2 regions of the Mesorhizobium sp. ESP7-2 genome follow, and region 1 is predicted to be linked to the other one. Evidence: predicted binding sites of a transcription regulator. Region 1 holds the regulator's gene; the other holds the start of a gene.

What was found. Region 1 encodes LexA, which represses DNA repair genes until DNA is damaged. Its sites were predicted from a motif close to TGTTCNNNNTGTGTTCNG; they were not measured.
Region 2: the regulator LexA is predicted to act here: its motif matches at 2,724-2,741, upstream of LB543_RS11785 (PA0069 family radical SAM protein).

What each region holds. Positions count from the first base shown of each region.
Region 1 covers NZ_JAIUGQ010000003.1:32,513-37,136, forward strand. Annotated here, with positions in the region: gene LB543_RS04190 (GntR family transcriptional regulator) at 1-688, shown strand, start outside; gene lexA (transcriptional repressor LexA) at 1,099-1,842, shown strand; gene LB543_RS04200 (ComEC/Rec2 family competence protein) at 1,836-4,289, opposite strand; gene gltX (glutamate--tRNA ligase) at 4,393-4,624, shown strand, end outside.
Region 2 covers NZ_JAIUGQ010000009.1:148,974-153,597, forward strand. Annotated here, with positions in the region: gene LB543_RS11775 (F0F1 ATP synthase subunit B) at 1-360, shown strand, start outside; gene LB543_RS11780 (ribonuclease HII) at 645-1,343, opposite strand; gene LB543_RS11785 (PA0069 family radical SAM protein) at 1,496-2,650, opposite strand; gene LB543_RS11790 (glycosyltransferase) at 2,800-3,327, shown strand; gene LB543_RS11795 (hypothetical protein) at 3,470-4,444, shown strand; gene moaB (molybdenum cofactor biosynthesis protein B) at 4,592-4,624, opposite strand, start outside.

The DNA.
Region 1 (4,624 bases):
CGCCCCGCTCAAGCTGAGTGTGCTGCGCGGTACCTATGGCGTCGGCTGGACGCCGTTGCGAGAAGCCTTGTCGCGGCTCGAGGCCGAACGCCTTGTCACCGCCATCAGCAATCGCGGCTTTACCGTGGCTCCGGTATCGCGGGCCGAACTGGAGGACCTGGCGCGCGCCAGGATGGTGGTCGAGATCCCCCTATTCCTCGAATCGATGGAGAAAGGCGGCAAGGAGTGGGAGGATGCTGTCGTCACCGCCCACTACCGGCTCTCCCGCTGCAAGACCGCGGTCGACGATCCCTCGGATGCGGCCGTCGACAAATGGGACGAGAACCACGAGGCTTTCCATGCGGCGCTGCTGAGCGCCGCCACATGCGATTGGCTGCTGCGTTTCCGCTCGACAATCTCGGATCAGCTGCGCCGGCATCATCGCTTTCTTGGTCTGGCGCCGACATTGCGGGCCGCGGCTGGCCTCAAGAATGGCTATGAAGAGGCGATGGAGGCACTGCGTGAAGCGATTGCGATCGAACACCATACCGCGATCATGGAAGCGGCACTCGATCGTGACGTCGAGCGGGCCAAGGCGCTGATGACTGCGCATATCGGCTACACCCTGCATGTCTATGTCCACAGCGAAGACAGCGGCGCGACCGAGTACGCCGCCCGCGCCGGCAGCTTGAAAGCTGTCGCCGGATGACTTCAGCGCTTCCGCGACGCCTGTTCGCACGCACTTGATCGGAGCCGGCCGGACGCCTGGATCCGTCGCTGCCCCGAAGCTACAATCGTTGGCGTTTTGGTTTCGTTTCGTTCCGCGAATAATGGATCCATAATTTTTACGATCCATCCCCGGAAAAGCCCTCAAAAAGACTGATGCCAAGCCTCGGCGGAGGATGGGCCACAGCCCATTAACCAACACGATTTCAATGTCCTTGCCGACGGCGGAAAGGGTCGATTGCCGTCCGCTGTCGCGGGCAAAAAACTTCAGACGCCTTAACAAATTCATTAAACTTTAAACGGTTGCGGAACACAACTGGAACAGATAGTGTTTGTTCTGGGTTTGTTTTTCGATTCTGGTTCAGACCTTCGTTCACTGCCTTGGGGGCCGCCATGCTGACACGCAAGCAACATGAACTGCTGATGTTCATCCACGAACGGCTCAAGGAAAGCGGGATACCGCCCTCTTTCGACGAGATGAAGGAAGCGCTCGATCTTGCCTCCAAGTCGGGGATCCATCGCCTGATCACGGCGTTGGAGGAACGCGGCTTCATTCGCCGGCTGCCCAACCGGGCGCGCGCGCTGGAAGTGCTGCGGCTGCCGGACTCGATCGCGCCGGGCCTCAATGCGGCGAAGAAGTTCTCGCCAAGCGTCATCCAGGGCAGCCTTGGCCAAGGCGGTCTCGGCCGCCAGATCAGGCCGGCGGCGGCGCCTTCTCGCCTGCCCGCGGCCGGTAACGACGACGATGCGGTTTCAGCCGTGTCCATCCCGGTCATGGGCCGTATCGCCGCCGGTGTGCCGATCGATGCCATCCAGCATCAGACGCATTCGATTTCGGTGCCGCCGGACATGATCATGGGCGGCGAGCACTATGCGCTGGAGGTCAAGGGCGACTCGATGATCGAGGCCGGTATCTTCGACGGCGACACGGTCATCATCCGCAATGCCGATACGGCAAGTCCGGGCGAAATCATCGTGGCGCTGGTCGATGAGGAGGAAGCAACGCTGAAGCGGTTTCGCCGCAAGGGCGCTTCGATCGCGCTCGAAGCCGCCAATCCAGCCTACGAAACACGCATCTTCGGGCCAGACAGGGTCAAGGTGCAGGGCAAGCTGGTCGGGCTGATAAGACGCTACTGAACCGGTTTGCCATCAGGTTTGTCAGGCTTTTTATAGGGCGGCAGCCCCCTCGCCTCGCGTGAGAATTTTCGCTGCTCGTGCCAGGGCCGGTATGGTCCGTCGACGGCGAATTCGATCGCAGCCGGGCTCGTGGCCGACTGGGGATCGAAGAAGACGGCGGCACTCCCCTTGCGGGCGAGTTGCCGTTTCGTGACGACGAGAACCAGCGGATTGTGGCAGGCGTCATAGGCGGTAGCGTCATTGACGACGATCAGGTCGGCGAAGGCGCAGGCCTTCCAGGTGTTCTTGCGATCCTCGACATAGGCGATGATTGCGCCGGATGGGTGCCTGGCAAGACACAGGCCTTCGCGGCAATAGAACGGCGATCCCTGCGGCAGGTCGGTGGGACTAGCGATGTCGAATTGCCCGTCCGTCTTGTCGAACATTTCCGGTTTGACGATTGATTCTGAGACCAGGGCGCGTTTCCAGTTTTCGGCTGCGAATTCGTTCGGACGTTCCCGGTTGACGGCCAGTTCGCCATTGCCGATCGGCAATGCGACCAGCCGCGCATCTTCCGAGATCAGCACATCGGGCGTGCGCGTGTGCGACACGGTCAACAGGCCGGCAAGCGCGAATGGCAGCGCGGCAAGCCGCAGCCAGGTCGTCGCCATCGTCGCGATGACCAGCGCGACGGTGACCAGCAGCACGGATTGCTGCGAGATCAGCCCGACCCCATCGATCGGAGAGCGCTCCGATATCCACGCCGATACGGCGATCATCGCCGTCAGGCCCTTGCCCATGAGGTAGAGAGCCGGCCAATCCAACCCGAACGGCATCAGCAACGCGCTGGCGACAGCCAGGAACATCACAACCGATACGATCGGCATGACGGCCAGATTGGCGAACAGGCTGAGCGGCGACACCCGCTGGAAATGCCAGATGGCAAACAGCGCCGTTGCGCTGCCGGCGATGATGGATGTCACGGCCAATCCACCTGTCGCCAAGAGGAACTTTCGCGTCAGGAACCCGGGCAGGGATCGCTTTGGCGGCGGTGGCCTCGTCTTTCCCGCATGGTGGTCGGCCCAGCCGGCATAGGCGCCTACCAAGGCCGCTGTCGCAGCGAACGACATCTGGAAGCTCGGGCCGACGACCTCGTGCGGGGAAACCAGGATGACGGCGATCGCCGAGATCGCCAGGTTGCGCATGGTCAGTGCCGCGCGATCGAACAAGACGGCGACCAGCATCACCGCCAGCATGATGAAGCTGCGCTCGGCGGCGACGACGACGCCGGAAATGACGAGATAGGCGGCGACAGAGAAAAGTGCGGCGGCGGCCGCGTATTTCTTCACCGGCCGGCGCGCGGAAAAGCCTGGAAACAGCGCGAAGACGCCGCGTAACAGACCCATGATGGTGCCGGCCACCAGCGCCATATGCAGTCCCGAAATGGAGATGATGTGATAGATGCCGGTACGCCGCATCGCTTCGTTGATTTCATTGGGAATGCCGGCGCGCACGCCAACGATCAGCGCCGCCGCGATCTCGCCTTCGGCGCCGCCAATGCTGCCCCTGATATGGTCGGCGATGGCTTCGCGGGCATCTTCGATGCCAGAAAAAAGGCGTGTCGGCAGCGGCATCTCACCGTCGTCGGCGGAGACAACGGTTGGATTGCCGAGAAAGAAGCCGCTGCCGCCGATGCCGGCGAAATAGCTCTCGAAGGAGAAGTCGTAGCTGTCCGGCCGCACCGGACCGGTCGGCGGCAGCAGTTTGGCATAACCTGTGACAAGCGAGCCGGCGGTCATTTCCGGCGGTATCTTGCGTGCCGAGAGCCGGACCCTTTCCGGCGCATAGCGCAGTTTCGGGCGGGCCGTCGAAATCACGTCCATGGTCAGCCGGATGCGGCCGGTCTCCATTTCTTCGATCGAGACCACGCGGCCGGTCAGCTGCGTCGATATCTCCGAGCCCAGCATCCGGGTTCCGGCTCGCCATGTTTCGACCTTCGCCGCGAGCAGGCCAAGCACACACAACAGCACTGCCATGAAACACAGATGGGTTTTCGGCCAAGAGCGGGAGACGAATGCACAGATCGCCGCCAGCATCACGGCAGCGACGGGCCTTGCAAAATCGGGCTCGGACGCCAGCGAAAAGTAGCCGATCGCCCCAACGGCCAGGCAGACCGGCACCAGCAGGAAGGCGATGCCCCGGTCGAGTTCCAGCTCCGCCGCCTTGGCCACGCCGTGACGCAGGCGAGGCAAGGCAATCAGGCCGATTTGCCGGCGCACGCGCACAATCCCGCGCGCGGCGGGAGACGGAGTTGGCGCCGGGCTGTCCGCCTGCGGCGGCTGGGTTGCGGGCGCAGCCACGAGCGGCGATGGCAGTGGGATCGCCGGAGGCGTTGTAAACAGGGACCGCTCGCTGACGCCGACAATGGCGCCCTCGCCCCGATCCGAGCCCCGGCCTCGTCCAGTCATCGGGTCTGCCCCTTGCGCCCTCGACACCCTATGCTACATGAACGCGCGACGCGCGAAAGTCCGCGCACTCCGCACCCAGCTTCAGACGTTTTCCGAGAGTTTCATGCCCGACAAGGTCATCACCCGTTTTGCCCCCTCGCCGACCGGCTATCTGCACATCGGCGGCGCACGCACGGCGCTGTTCAACTGGCTCTATGCCAAGCACACCGGCGGCACGATGCTGTTGCGTATCGAGGACACCGATCGCGAGCGCTCGACCGAGGCGGCCACATCAGCCATTCTGGACGGACTGACCTGGCTCGGCCTGTCATGGGACGGTGAAGCGGTCTCCCAAT
Region 2 (4,624 bases), on a different contig from region 1:
GAGCTCGACGAGGCACGCAAGCTGCGCGAAGAAGCCCAGCAACTGCTCGGCCAGTACAAGAAGAAGCGCAAGGAAGCCGAGCAGGAGGCTGCCGACATTGTCGCGGCCGCCAAGCGCGAGGCCGAACTGCTGGCCGCCGATGCCCACAAGAAGACCGAGGACTACGTTGCCAGGCGCACCGCGCTTGCCGAACAGAAGATCGGCCAGGCCGAGCGCGAAGCGATCGGCGAGGTGCGCGCCAGCGCCGTCGACATCGCTGTCGAGGCGGCACGCGCATTGCTCGCTGCCAAGGTTGACTCCAAGGCCGGAGCCGACCTGTTCAAGTCGGCGCTCCAGGATGTGAAGGCCAAGCTGAACTGAGCTGACGACATCGAGTAAATCAAAGCCGCCTGGGAAACCTGGCGGCTTTTTTGTTGTGCGGTGCGTCAACGGGGCAATCTACCTCCTCGTCGGGGAGATGCCCGGCAGGGCAGAGGGGGGCGCAAAGGATCGCCAGCGGTTTGACTTTCATCCTCCGCATAGGGTGAAATTTACCGAGGAACCTGGGCGCGACCGATTGATAGGCTGGCGGGACAGCGCCCCCCTCTGTCCTGCCGGACATCTCCCCCACAAGGGGGGAGATCGGCCATCACCACTGCCGTCGCTTACTCCAACCCGGCGAAGCTTTCTTCTTCTTCCATCACCTCGGCGCCACCCAGCCGGAACGGCGCGAACGAGGTGCGGTGCAGCCGCGCCACAGGCCCGTGCGCCTCGATCGCCGTGCGGTGCCGGACCGTGGCGTAGCCCATATGGACTTCGAAGCCATAACGATCGTGATGATTGCCGCAGCCGCACATCATGCGGTCGCGCATGACCTTGGCCACGATCGAGGCGGCGGCGATCGATTGCGAGCGCTGGTCGCCCTTGATCAGCGCGCGGCCCTCGCAGGGCAGTCCTGGCGGCACGTCGCGCCCGTCCGCGAGCGCGAGTTTCGGTTGAACCGACAGTCCGACCAGGGCGCGGCGCATTGCTTCCAGGCTCGCCTTGAGGATGTTGCTGCCGTCTATGCCCTCGGCGCTGATTGAGGCCATGGAGACCGCCTGCGCGGAGCCAAGAATGCGCAGGAACAGCGCTTCACGCTGCAAATGGCTAAGCCGCTTGGAATCGTCGAGCCCTTCGGGAATGTTGGCGGGGTCGAGTACCACTGCCGCGGCGACGACCGGCCCGGCCAACGGTCCACGGCCGGCTTCGTCCATCCCCGCGACCGGCCACAGGCCATCGGCCATCGCCTTCGTCTCGAAGGAGAAATCGGGCTTCTCGACGATTTCGAAGAGAAGCGGAGAATCAGAACGCGCGCGAGCCATGTTGCGGCGAGGTTCGCATCGGCTCCGATTCTCCGCAAGTCCCTCCGGGTCGGGTGGGGCGCCGGACCGGGAGGGCACCGTCTGCAGGCCGGGGCAGGCCGGACGGGATTTTTTCGCCACGGCGGCAATAAACAGCCGCGGCGATTGTCGGTTCAGAGCAGCATCAACTGCTCCTGGTCCTTGCCGGCGGCGACGAACTGGTCGGTCCGCAGCGTGCGCCGTTCGGCATTGAGGCCGAGCCGCTTGGCGGTGATCTCGAAGCGCCGGCCGATCTGCCAGGCATAGGGTCCGGCGCCCTTCATGCGCTTGCCCCATTCCGAATCGTAGTCCTTGCCGTCGCGCATCGAACGGATCAGCGACATGACGTGACGATAGCGGTCGGGATAGTGGCGCAGCAGCCAGTCCTTGAAGATCGGGCTGACCTCCAGCGGCAGGCGTAGCACCACATAGCCAGCCTCACGCGCACCGGCATGGTGTGCCGAGTCGAGGATGCGTTCCATCTCCTGGTCGGTCAGGCCCGGAATGATTGGCGCCACCATCACCGAAGCGGGTATACCGGCATCCGAAAGCTGCCTGATCGCCTCCAGCCGCTTGGTCGGTGTCGAGGCGCGGGGTTCCATAGTCCTGGCCAGCATGCGGTCGAGCGTCGTCACCGACAGCGCCACCTTGGCGAGCCCGCGCTCGGCCATGCGCGACAGAATGTCGATGTCGCGCACCACCAGGGCCGATTTGGTGACGATGCCGACCGGATGACCGCGTGCCTCCAGCACTTCGAGGATTTCGCGCATGATCCGGTACTGCTTCTCGATCGGCTGGTAGGGATCGGTGTTGGTACCGATGGCGATGGTGCGCGGCTGGTAGCCGTCCTTCGACAACTCCTTGTCGAGCAGGCGTGCCGCGTCCGGCTTGGCAAACAGCTTGGATTCGAAATCCAGGCCCGGAGACAGGCCCATGAACGAGTGCGTCGGCCGCGCGAAGCAATAGACGCAACCGTGCTCGCAGCCGCGATAGGGATTGATCGACCGGTCGAAGGAGATGTCGGGCGATTCGTTGCGGGTGATGATGGTGCGCGGCTTCTCCACCTGCACCTCGGTCTTGAACGGAGGCAGTTCCTCCAGCGAACTCCAGCCGTCGTCGAAGACATGCCGGCTGACGGGTTCGAACCGGCCTGACGGATTGATGCCCGCCGACCGGCCACGGTTGCGGTCCGGACGGACCCGCATGCCACTCTGCTCGATCATCGCGTTGGCCATTTCGGCTCGTCCTGCTCCGAAGGCCGCAATGTCGGCGCGCATGATCGGTTCCATCTTCGCCCGCTCCCAGGGACTGTCCATGTTGTGTCGAATCGCTCTGCTCATGAAATTATTCTATTTTGTCGATGAGAACAAAGCAAGAACTTTCTATGGTGCGCTGCAAAAACTGGCGTCGGTCAACGCTTTCCGCTATTCGGCTCACGATGCTTAGTGTTCTCATCGAAACGCATAATGACGAGGAGGGGCTCGTCCGCACGCTGGCGACGCTGATTGGCGGCGCGGTCGAGGGCGTGGTGCGCGAGGTCGTCGTCTGCGACACCGGCTCCACCGACCACACGCATCGCGTCGCCGAGCATGCCGGCTGCCACTATGTGGGGAGCGGCGGCATCGCCGCCGGCATCCGCCAGGCCAAGGGTGACTGGCTGCTGTTTCTCGAACCGGGTGCGAGGCTGGCAGAGGGCTGGATCGACGCGGTCGTCGCCCATACGGCCAGGCAGACCATGGCCGCCCGGTTCTCGCGAGCGCGGGGCAGCCGTCCGCCGTTCATGGCCCGGGTCTTTTCGGGCAACCGTGCTTTGGCCGACGGGCTGGTGATCAGCAAGCGCCAGGCCGCTTCCTTGTCGAAAAGTGCCGGCAGCGCCGAGGCGCTGGCGCGCGGCCTGGCGACAAGGAAACTCGACGCCGAGATATGGGCGGCGCCGCCGAAGCACGGGCACCGCGCCTCGAAATGATTTTTTGCAACTGCTCTGCCCATTGTGCGTTGCACAAAAACTGACGCAGAGGTAACCTTACGACGAGGTGGTGAGTTGGGTTCGGGTCATGCCGCGCGGTAACCGGTGCGGCATCGGTGGCGCCGTCACAGCCGAGGATCCAATGAAGCTTTCGATTCCTGACAAATCCGGCACTGCCAGTCTCGAGGCCGTCGCGCGCAATGGCAGCCTGCTGCGGCGCATCGCCGTGCGCGTTCCGACCTATCTCGCGGACCTGCGCGAAAACCCTGCCTGGCTGCCGATGTTCGTGCTGGCGCGCACCATGCCCGGGCGCCGCATGCACTGGCTGGGCGCAAGACGCGCTCGTCCGGTCGACAATGCGGGAAACACGATGTTTGCGGGTGTCGAGCGAAGGACGGTGGTCGATGCGCTACGCTCCCAAGGCCTGTTTTCAGGCCTCGTCCTGCCGGCTGTGATCCATGAAGAGATCGCGCGTTTCGCGGGGCGCACGCCTTGTTTCGGCAATTTCGACCGCCGCCTCGAATTCATGCCGGGCGAGCATGCCGAAGCCGAGAGACGATTGGGCCGCTCGTTGCTCAGCGGGCACTATTTCGAACGCATCCTCGACTGCCCGGCGGCACTCGCCGTACAGCGCGATCCGCTGCTTCTCGACATCGCCGCACATTATCTCGGCGCTCAGGCCAGACTGATCACAACGCGCGTCTGGTGGAGCTTTCCAACTGGCCAGGCCTCGGAAGCCCACAAGAACCTTGCCTCGCTCGGCAAGTATCATTTCGACCTCGACGACTGGCGGATGCTGAAATTCTTCTTCTATCTCAAGCCCGTCGACATCGATACTGGCCCGCACGTCTATGTCAGGGGCAGCCACAACAAACGTGCCATAAAGCATCAGCTCACCCTTCTCGTCGGCCATCCCGCCAAGGAGGTGCTGGACGTTTATGGCGAGCAAAGCCCGGTCACCCTGACCGGGGAGGCGGGTCTCGGCTTCGTCGAGGATCCCTTCGGTTTCCATATGGGCACGGTGCCGGCGCGCACGCCGAGGCTGATGATGGAAGTCGGCTTCGGTGTTTCGCGTCCCTCGCGTCGGCGCTTTCATGGCGAACCGGTCATTCGCTGAAAGCTGATTGTCTGAGGCCGTCTTTCTTGTCGTGTACAGCTATATGGCCGTTTCACGAGAAGGTACTTTCCTCCAACATCCGGTTTGGGGTGACCTTTCGAAGACGCCGGTGCCGTTCCACCTTGTAAACGGTGCGTGCCTCGACCCTTATGGAGCGGTCTTCCCGCGCCGCAGATGTTC